3 regions of the Frigoribacterium sp. AC759 genome follow, and region 1 is predicted to be linked to each of the others. Evidence: predicted binding sites of a transcription regulator. Region 1 holds the regulator's gene; each other region holds the start of a gene.

The links. Region 1 encodes HrcA, which represses chaperone genes, less so after heat shock. Its sites were predicted from a motif close to TTNGCACTCGNNNNNNNCGAGTGCNAA; they were not measured.
Region 2: the regulator HrcA is predicted to act here: its motif matches at 1,205-1,231, upstream of groES (co-chaperone GroES).
Region 3: the regulator HrcA is predicted to act here: its motif matches at 1,561-1,587, upstream of groL (chaperonin GroEL).

The regions. Positions count from the first base shown of each region.
Region 1 is NZ_CEEDMT010000032.1:8,899-12,166, reverse strand. It holds gene ACZ6JE_RS13930 (16S rRNA (uracil(1498)-N(3))-methyltransferase) at 1-78, opposite strand, end outside; gene dnaJ (molecular chaperone DnaJ) at 81-1,196, opposite strand; gene hrcA (heat-inducible transcriptional repressor HrcA) at 1,274-2,296, opposite strand; gene ACZ6JE_RS13915 (DUF4870 domain-containing protein) at 2,440-2,913, shown strand; gene hemW (radical SAM family heme chaperone HemW) at 3,000-3,268, opposite strand, start outside.
Region 2 is NZ_CEEDMT010000008.1:58,401-61,668, forward strand. It holds gene ACZ6JE_RS08470 (class I SAM-dependent methyltransferase) at 1-1,140, opposite strand, end outside; gene groES (co-chaperone GroES) at 1,316-1,612, shown strand; gene rarD (EamA family transporter RarD) at 1,794-2,819, shown strand; gene ACZ6JE_RS08485 (ABC transporter substrate-binding protein) at 2,928-3,268, shown strand, end outside.
Region 3 is NZ_CEEDMT010000006.1:107,269-110,536, reverse strand. It holds gene groL (chaperonin GroEL) at 1-1,519, opposite strand, end outside; gene ACZ6JE_RS07505 (LytR C-terminal domain-containing protein) at 1,695-2,264, opposite strand; gene ACZ6JE_RS07500 (DUF3263 domain-containing protein) at 2,369-2,662, opposite strand; gene ACZ6JE_RS07495 (DUF2332 family protein) at 2,739-3,268, opposite strand, start outside.

The DNA.
Region 1 (3,268 bases):
CGCCTCCGCGCCGGTCAGGACGACGTCGCCGCCGACCGACGCGTCGTCGAGCGACTCGACGAGGTACGAGTGCGCCACGATCAGAAGTTCAGGAACCGGTCGCGCAGCTTGCCGAAGAGCCCCTGCTGGAACTGCGACAGCTCGGGCCCCTGACCGCGGCGACCCGACGCGAACTTCTCGATGAGCTCGCGCTCTTTGTGGCTGAGCTTGGTCGGGGTCACCACCTGGACGCCGATCTTCAGGTCGCCCCGGCCGGTGCCGCGCAGCTTGGTGATGCCGCGGTCGCGGATGGTGATGATGTCGGCGCTCTGGGTGCCGGGCTTGATCTCGAGCTCGACCTCGCCGTCGATGCCGGTCAGCGTCGTCGACGTGCCGAGGATCGCGTCGGCCATCTGCACCTCGAGCGTCGCCAGCAGGTCGTCGCCGTCGCGGCTGTAGGTGTCGTGGTGCTTCACCTTGACCTCGAGGTAGAGGTCTCCGTTCGGACCGCCGGCCTGACCGACCTCGCCCTGGCCGGGCAGCTGCAGTCGGAGCCCCGTGTCGACGCCCGCGGGGATGTCGATCGGGATGGTGCGGCGGGCACGGACGCGACCCTGCCCCTGGCAGGTGGCGCAGGGGTTGGGGATGACCGTGCCGTAGCCGCGGCAGGTACCGCAGGGGCTCGACGTCATGACGTTGCCGAGCAGCGAGCGGACGGTGCGCTGGATCTGACCCGATCCGTTGCAGATGTCGCAGGTCTGCGGCGAGGTGCCGGGCGCACAGCACGAGCCGTTGCAGGTCTCGCAGAGCACGGCCGTGTCGACCTCGATGTCGCGCTGCGTGCCGAAGACGATGTCGTCGAGCTCGACCTCGAGGCGCAGCAGCGCGTCCTGACCGCGCTCGCGCCGCGATCGCGGACCCTGCCGCTGACCGCCGCCCCCGCCGCCGAAGAACGCGTCGAAGATGTCGCCGAAGCCCGCGGCCCCGCCGCCGCCCCCGCCGCCGAACCCGGCCTGCGGGCCGAGGTCGTAGCGCTCACGCTGCTGCGGGTCGCTCAGGACGTCGTAGGCGTGCGTGACGTCTTTGAAGCGCTCGGACGCGTCGGCGCTCGGGTTCACGTCGGGGTGCAGCTCGCGGGCGAGTCTGCGGTACGCCTTCTTGATCTCTTCGGGCGTCGCCGACCGGTCGACTCCGAGCACGTCGTAATGATCTGCCACTTGTTTCGTCTACCTCTTGGTGTCGTAGCTGGAAGTTGGGGGGAAGAAGGGGAGGCCGAGGAGGCGCGGGTCGGGTCTCAGCGCTCGGCGAGCGTCGACGACAGGTAGCGGGCCACCGCGCGGACGGCCGCCATGTTCGACGAGTAGTCCATCCTCAGGGGGCCGAGCACGCCGATGCGGGCGATCTCGCTGCCCGACGAGGTGTAGCCGCTCGCCAGGACCGAGGTCTGCGCGAGCCCGAACGAGGCGTTCTCGCGACCGATGCTGGCCACCACGTCGACGGCGTCGAGTTGCATCTCGCCGAAGAGCCGGAGCAGCGCGACCTGTTCTTCGATGGCCTCGAGCACAGGATAGAGGTTGCCGCTGAAGTCGTCGCCGGTACGGACGAGATTCGCCGCGCCCGACATGACGAGACGGTCCTGGCGGCCCGCGGCCAGCTGTTCGACGAGGCTCGCGACGACGCGACGCACGATGGCCGCGAGGTCGGGCCGGAAGCGCTCCGGCAGGTCGCTGAGCGATCGGGCGGCGTCGCTGAGCGCGGCGCCCCCGACCACGGCGTTGACCGACGCCCGCAGCTCGGAGAGGAACACCTCGTCGACGGGCGTGGGCAGATCGATCAGGCGCTGCTCGACCTGGCCGCTGTCGGTGATGAGGACGGTCATCACCCGCGTCTCGCCGAGGCTGACCAGCTCGATGTGCCGCACGCGTGCCCGCGAGAACGAGGGGTACTGCACGAGCGCGACCTGGTTGGTCAGCTGCGAGAGGAGTCGGACCGTGCGCCCGAGGACCTCGTCGAGATCGGTCGAGTCGCCGAGGAAGGTCTCGATGGCCTGACGCTGCGCCGAGGTGAGCGGACGCAGATCGGCCAGCTCGTTGACGAAGAGGCGGTAGCCCTTGTCGGTCGGGACCCGGCCCGACGACGTGTGAGGCGCCGTGATCAGCTCCTCCTCTTCGAGGAGGGCCATGTCGTTGCGGATCGTCGCGGCCGACACGCCGAACTGGTGCCGCTCGACGATCGACTTCGAGCCGACGGGCTCACGGGAGGCGACGTAGTCGTGCACGATGACACGGAGGACTTCGAGTCCGCGTTCCGAGACCACGACGCACCTCTCTTCCGACTGTCTGGCACTCGCCGTACCAGACTGCCAATCCTACGTCACGTGCGCCGCGCGACCTACACCCGGCGCACTCGGCATCCCGAGCTCCCTACTGCCCGCGGGGTGGTCTGCCCTAGGGTGAGGCCATGACCGACATGCCTCCTTCGCAACCGAACGACCCCCGCGCGGGCCAGCAGCCCTTCGGCCAGCAGCCGAACGGCCAGCAGCCCTACAACCAGCAGCCGAACGGCCAGCCGCCCTACGGTCACCAGGGGCAGCCGTCCGTCCCGCCGATGCGTCCGGAGGACGAGAAGCTCTGGGCCACGCTGATCCACCTCGGCGGCATCCTGTTCTGGATCGTCCCCGCACTGGTGGGCTACCTCGTCCTGAAGGACCGCGGCCCGTTCATCCGCGAGCACACCCGTGCCGCCCTGAACTTCCAGATCACCATGGCCATCGTGCTGGTCGCGTCGGGTCTGCTCAGCGTCATCGTGATCGGCGCCATCACCGGCTTCGCCGCCGGCGTCGTCATCGTGATCTTCTCGATCATCGCCGCCGTCGCCGCCAACCGCGGCCAGTACTACAAGTACCCGCTGACGTTCGAGTTCATCAAGAACTGACGCACGGCACCGAACGAAGGGCGCACCTCCTGAAGGAGGCGCGCCCTTCGTCGTCCGTCGAGCTCGCGACGGTCACGGGGCCCGCTCTACGACGGCAGGAGTCGGCGGACGACCGCGTCGGCCATGAGGCGGCCCTCACGGGTGAGGACGACCCGACCCTGCAGGGCGGGGCGCCCCTCGACCCAGCCGTCGGCGATGAGCCCGGCGACGGCCTGGCGACCGTCGTGGTCGAGCTCGGACACCGGCAGACCCTCGCGGATGCGGACGCCGAGGAGGACCCGCTCGACCCGACGCGTCTCGTCGTCGAGGGTCTCGCGACCGGCGCCCGGCGACTGCTCGGCCGCCATGCGCTGCT
Region 2 (3,268 bases), on a different contig from region 1:
CAGCACGAGCGTGGCCGACCCCGAACCCTGCAGCGAGAGGCGCTTGCGGAACGTGGCGGGGTCGACGTCGACTCCCCGCTTCTTGATCTCGAGGCGGCCGATGCCCCGCGTCCGCAGCTCGCGCTTGAGGGTCCGCTCGTCGAGGGGGAACGTCTCGATCACCCGGAAGCCCTGGGCGAACGGGGTCTCGATCCGCTGGTCGGTCGTCAGCCAGGCGATGTCGCGGCTGATCATGCGGGCGTCGATCGAGCGGGCCAGGTCGCCGATCAGACGAGCGCGGATCACGGCGCCGTCGGGTTCGTACAGCCATTCGCCGAGGTCGCCCACCTCGACGTCGTCCGAGTCGGCGGGCGCCGTCAGCTCCGCCGCCCCGGAGGCGCTGATCACCAGGGCGGACCGGCCCACCCCGGCCCGTGCGAGCGGTCCGAACCAGACCCCGGCCTCGACCACGTCGCGATCGACCGAGATCCACTGGCACTCGGCGTCGCGGGGCAGGAGGTCGCGGTCGATCCCCGGTCCGAGCTTCACGCCCGTCGGCAGGCGTTCGGCGAAGGCGAACGCGACGTCGAGCGACGGCGACCAGTCGGCGGGGTCGGCGATCCGCTTCGTGGCGCTGTGCCCGCCGGTGCGGCGCGCCGGGTCGAGGAACACCCCCTGCACATCGGTCAGGTCGGTCGTCTCGGCGTCGCCCTGACGGACTCGCGACGACGACCACGGGGACAGGTTGTACGACGCCACGGCGGCGGTCACCTCGTCGCGGTCGACGGCCAGCACGTCGAGGTCGAGGGCCGCGAAGGCCAGGGCGTCGCCGCCGATGCCGCAGCCGAGGTCGGCGACGCTGGTGAGTCCGGCCGAGCGGTAGCGGTCGGCATGGCGGGCGGCGACGCCGAGGCGCGTGGCCTGCTCGAGACCGGCCTCGGTGAAGAGCATGCGACTGGCGAACTCGCCGAACTTCCCCTCCGCCTTGCTGCGGAGGCGCGCCTGGGTCAGCACGGCCGACACGCGCTCGGCGGGGTGGCCCTGCTTCCGCAGCGCGGCGACCGACGACACGACGTCGTCGGAGGCCCGCCACGGGGGGAGGGAGTCGAGCAGCCGCAGCCCCTCGGGAGAGAGGACTTCGAGCAGCTCCGACGCATCCATGTCGTCCAGTCTCACGCATCCGCCGAGGTCCGGGGCCCGGGGTCGACGAGACCGACGCGCATCACTGGCACTCGGATTGACCGAGTGCCAGTGACGCCCTACAGTTGTTTCTGGCACTCGCACGTGGCAAGTGCCAACCCACGTTTTTCGAAGTTCCGAGAAAGTAGAGGCAACCGTGTCGGTCTCCATCAAGCCGCTCGAAGATCGCATCGTCATCCAGCAGGTCGAAGCCGAGCAGACCACGGCTTCCGGCCTTGTGATCCCCGACACCGCGAAAGAGAAGCCCCAAGAGGGCGACGTCGTCGCCGTCGGTCCGGGTCGCATCGACGACAACGGCAACCGTGTGCCGCTCGACGTCGCCGTCGGCGACAAGGTCATCTACAGCAAGTACGGCGGAACCGAGGTCAAGTACGGCGGAGAGGACTTCCTCGTCCTCTCGGCTCGCGACGTCCTCGCCGTCGTCGTCCGCTAGTCGTTCGACACAGCTCCTCGAGAACCCCCGCTTCGGCGGGGGTTCTCGTCGTTGAGGGGGACCGCAGGAGGCGCGGGTCGCCTCCTCCACAGGTCGCGCCTCCCGAGAGAGGCGGTCGGACGCGCCACCCTGTCGGAGGTGGACGTGTCGCGGTGTCGGTCGCCCGGCCTACAGTCGTGACGTGACCACCAGCCGCCCCCGCGCCTCCTCGGCTTCCGCCGCCCCGCTCGTCTCCGAGACGCAGGGTGGCGGCTCGCCCGGTGCCGCCGGCGGGGCCGCCCGATCCGGGCTCGCGTTCGCGGTCGGCGCCTACGGTCTCTGGGGCGTCCTGCCCGTGTTCTTCCTGCTGATGTCGCCGTCGGGGCCGTTCGAGATCGTCGCCTGGCGCATCGTCTTCTCCCTCGTGTTCTGCCTCGCGCTGCTCGCAGCGACCAGGGGGTTTCCCGCGTTCGTCCGCCTGCTGCGGCAGCCCCGCCTCGTCGCGACCATGGGGCTCGCCGGCGTGTTCATCGTCGTCAACTGGACGGTCTTCATCACCGCCGCCCTCGCCGGGCACGTCGTCGAGGCCGCTCTGGGGTACTTCATCAACCCGATCGTGACCGTGCTGCTGGCCGTCGTCGTCCTGCGCGAGCGGTTGCGCCCCGCGCAGTGGGCGGCCGTCGCCCTCAGCGGCGTCGCCGTGCTGGTCATCGCGATCGGCACCGGCGACGTGCCGTGGGTGTCGCTCGTGCTCGCGTCCTCGTTCGGTCTCTACGGTCTCGTCAAGAAGCAGGTCGGCGGGCGGGTCGACGCCATCGGCGGTCTCACGCTCGAGACGATGCTGATGACCCCGGTCGCCGGGGCGGCGCTCGTCGTCATGGCCGTCACGGGGGTCGGCGGCGGGGTCGTCTTCGGCTCCGTCTCGGTCGTCCACACCCTGACCGTGATCAGCTCGGGCGTCGTCACCGCGGTGCCGCTGCTCCTCTTCGCCGCAGCCGCGCGTCGTCTCCCTCTGGCCACGATCGGTCTCACGCAGTACCTCGCACCGGTGCTGCAGCTGATCGTCGGCGTGGTGCTGCTGCACGAAGAGATGCCGGTCACCCGCTGGATCGGCTTCGCGATCGTCTGGGTCGCGCTCATCGTGCTCTCCACCGACGCGGTGCGATCGTCGCGGCGGAATCGCGGTATTGAGCGCAAGTCACGAATTGCTAACGAAACGGTCCAGTGACGACCAGAACACACGCCAGAAACAATCCAGCCCTAGTTTCTACTCAATCGCGAGGACCGTCTGCCTAGTGTCGGTCCGGCTCTCCGCGCTTCACGAAAGGGACTACGGATGATCCGATCCACCAAAGGCCTGAAGGCTCTGGCGCTCGCAGGGGCCGCCTCCGTCTTGCTGGCCGCCTGTTCGTCGACGTCGTCGACTCCGGAGGACGGCGCGTCGTCGTCGCCTTCGGCTTCGCAGAAGGCCGACCCCGCAGCATCGTGCGAGGCTCCCAGCAGCCCCGGACAGGACGCGCTCCGCATCGGCACGATCCTGCCGAACACGGGAACCCTCGCCTACCTCGCTCCGCCCGCCGAGGCCGGCATCGGTCTCGCCGTCGAGGACATCAACGCCGCCGGTGGCGTGCTCGACCAGGACGTCACGGTCGAACCCCGCACCGACTCCGGCGACAG
Region 3 (3,268 bases), on a different contig from region 1:
AGGCGGCGTTCTGCAGCGCCGAGCGCGTGACCTTGGCGGGGTCGATGATGCCGGCGGCGATCATGTCGACGTACTCGCCGGTCGCGGCGTTGAGGCCGTGACCGATGGGCAGGCCGCGGACCTTGTCGGCCACGACGCCGGGCTCCATGCCCGCGTTGAAGGCGATCTGCTTCAACGGAGCGTCGATGGCGACACGGACGATGTTCGCACCCGTCGCCTCGTCGCCCTCGAGCTGCAGCTCGGCCAGAGCGGTCTTGCCGGCCTGGATGAGAGCGACGCCACCACCGGCGACGATGCCCTCTTCGACGGCGGCCTTGGCGTTGCGCACGGCGTCTTCGATGCGGTGCTTGCGCTCTTTGAGCTCGACCTCGGTCGCAGCGCCGGCCTTGATGACGGCGACGCCGCCGGCCAGCTTCGCGAGACGCTCCTGGAGCTTCTCACGGTCGTAGTCGCTGTCGGTCGCCTCGATCTCGCTGCGGATCTGACGCACGCGACCCGCGATCTGCTCGGGGTCGCCGGCACCCTCGACGATGGTCGTCTCGTCTTTGGTGATGACGACCTTGCGGGCACGACCGAGGAGGTCGAGCGTCGCGTTCTCGAGCTTGAGGCCGACCTCTTCGGCGATGACCTGACCACCGGTGAGGATCGCGATGTCCTGCAGCTGGGCCTTGCGACGGTCGCCGAAGCCGGGGGCCTTGACGGCGACCGACTTGAAGATGCCGCGGATCTTGTTGACGACCAGGGTCGCCAGCGCTTCGCCGTCGACGTCCTCGGCGATGATGAGCAGCTGCTTGCCGCTCTGGATCACCTTGTCGACGATGGGGAGGAGATCCTTGATGTTCGAGATCTTCGAGTTGACGATGAGCACGTAGGCGTCTTCGAAGACGGCCTCCTGGCGCTCGGGGTCGGTGACGAAGTACTGCGACAGGTAGCCCTTGTCGAAGCGCATGCCCTCGGTGAGCTCGAGCTCGGTGCCGAAGGTGTTGGACTCCTCGACGGTGACGACGCCCTCCTTGCCGACCTTGTCGATCGCCTCGGCGATCAGCGCGCCGATGGTGGGGTCTGCGGCGGAGATCGAGGCCGTGGCAGCGATCTGCTCCTTGGTCTCGATGTCCTTCGCGTCGGCGAGCAGCTGAGCCGAGACGGCCGCAGCGGCCTTCTCGATGCCGCGCTTCAGCGAGATGGGGTCGGCGCCTGCGGCGACGTTGCGGAGGCCCTCACGGACGAGCGCCTGAGCGAGCACGGTGGCGGTGGTGGTTCCGTCGCCGGCGACGTCGTCGGTCTTCTTCGCGACCTCCTTGACGAGCTCCGCACCGATCTTCTCGAACGGGTCGTCGAGCTCGATCTCCTTCGCGATGGACACGCCGTCGTTCGTGATGGTGGGGGCGCCCCACTTCTTCTCGAGCACGACGTTGCGACCACGCGGGCCGAGCGTGACCTTAACCGCGTCGGCCAGGATGTTCAGGCCACGCTCGAGGCCACGACGGGCCTCTTCGTCAAAAGCAATGATCTTAGCCATGTGTGTTTTTCGTCCCTCCCGGACGTCATGAAGCAGAAGCTTTGGCACTCACGTGTCGCGAGTGCCAGTGACGATTCTGGCACTCGCCCGGTGAGAGTGCAAGTGACGTCGCGGGCGACCCGGGGAGGTGCGGTGCGCGGTGATCGCGACCCGCGCCTCCTCGGCCCGGTCGCCCTCAGGGCGTGTAGTCGGCGCCGAGCACGACCGTCACCGACGCGTTCGGGAACGCCGAGCTGACGGCCGTCGCCGCGACGCCGAGCGTCTGGGCGAGCCCGAGGGCGACCCCTTCGTCGGCGGCGTCGGCGTAGTAGACGGTCGAGGTCGTGGCCGAGGTGTCGCCCGCGTTGCCCTGGGTGGCGACGGTGTACCCGGCGGCCTCGAGGTCGGCGGAGGCGGCGGTCGCGAGACCCGCGGTCGACGTCCCGTTCAGCACCGCGATCGTGACGGAGGGGTCGACGTCGGCGGGGTCGGTCACGGGAGCCTCCGTGGGCGTCGCGGAGGCGGTGTCGTCGGGCGCCTCCGCCTCGGCCGTCTCGGTGACGGTCGTCGTGGGGGCGTCGAACTGGATGCTGTCGTTCAGCACGCCCAGGGCGACGACCCCGCCGCCCACCAGCACGCCCGTCGCGAGAGCGGCCCAGGCGAAGACGACCAGCCCACGGCCCCGCCTCGGGGTGGACCGGTGCGCGCCGACCCTCTGCAGATCGGCGGGCAGGTCGTCGAAACGGTCGCGGGGGAACTTCGGCATGTGCTGTCGGTCTTCTCTGGGTCGGCGGGCGTCGGTTCGGCGGGCGTCGGGCGCTCTGTCGGCGGGTCGGCGTGCAGCGGGGCGGCGGGTCGGCGGTCGGCGGGTCAGCGGGTCGGCGGCCCGAACGATCGGGTCGTGCGGGCGAGCGAGCGGGCGTCGCGGAGTCGGAGCAGACGCCCCACGAGCATCGGCGCGTAGGCCAGTGCAGCCGGTCGGTCTATGAGCGAGTTGAGCAGCTGCTGGTACCGGGCCGTCGAGAGACCGAGATCGCGTCGGATCACGGCCTCTTTCTGGCGCGCGGACCCCGTGGTGGACTGCTCGAGGTCGAGGATCGCGCGGTCGCGCTCGGAGAGCCCGATGACCGTCCCGTCGTCGCCAGTCGCACCGCTGTCGCCCATCACCCGCCCTCTCGATCGTCGTCATCCTACGGGCGGCCGCCTCCGGGCCGCCTCAGGCGCAGCCCTCCGCGCCGGGTCAGGAGGGGAGCAGTCGCACTCGCCTGCCGTGAGCGTCGCCGACGGCGAGGGCCCGGCCGTCGAGGGCGAGCGCGGCGAACCCGTCGCCCGGCGCGACGCCCTCCGGCACCTCCGCCACGACGTCGTGCAGCAGATCGCGCCGCTCGTACGACACCCAGGTGGCGCCGAGGGCGCGCACGGCGTCGACGAAGGCCTGGCGCCGGCGACCGGGCAGGTAGACGAGCGTGCCGGTCGAGACCACGACGAGCCGCGCGTCCGACGGGGCGGTCGCGGCCAGGGCGGCCAGCCCGTCGACGGCGTCGCCGCGGACGAGCCGAGGAGGCGCGCTCCGGGCGATCGCGACGGCCCGCCGCAGCAGATCCACCCGCTCCGACGGCCCGGGCGGCAGCGACGTCTCGAGCCACGAGACCGCGGCGGGGTCGGTGACGTCTACGGGGTCCAGGTCGAGACCGGCCCGCCAGACGATCTCGGGCAGCACGACCCGGCGAGGCCACTCGTCGTGCGGCAGCGGGGAGTCTCCGAGGTCGA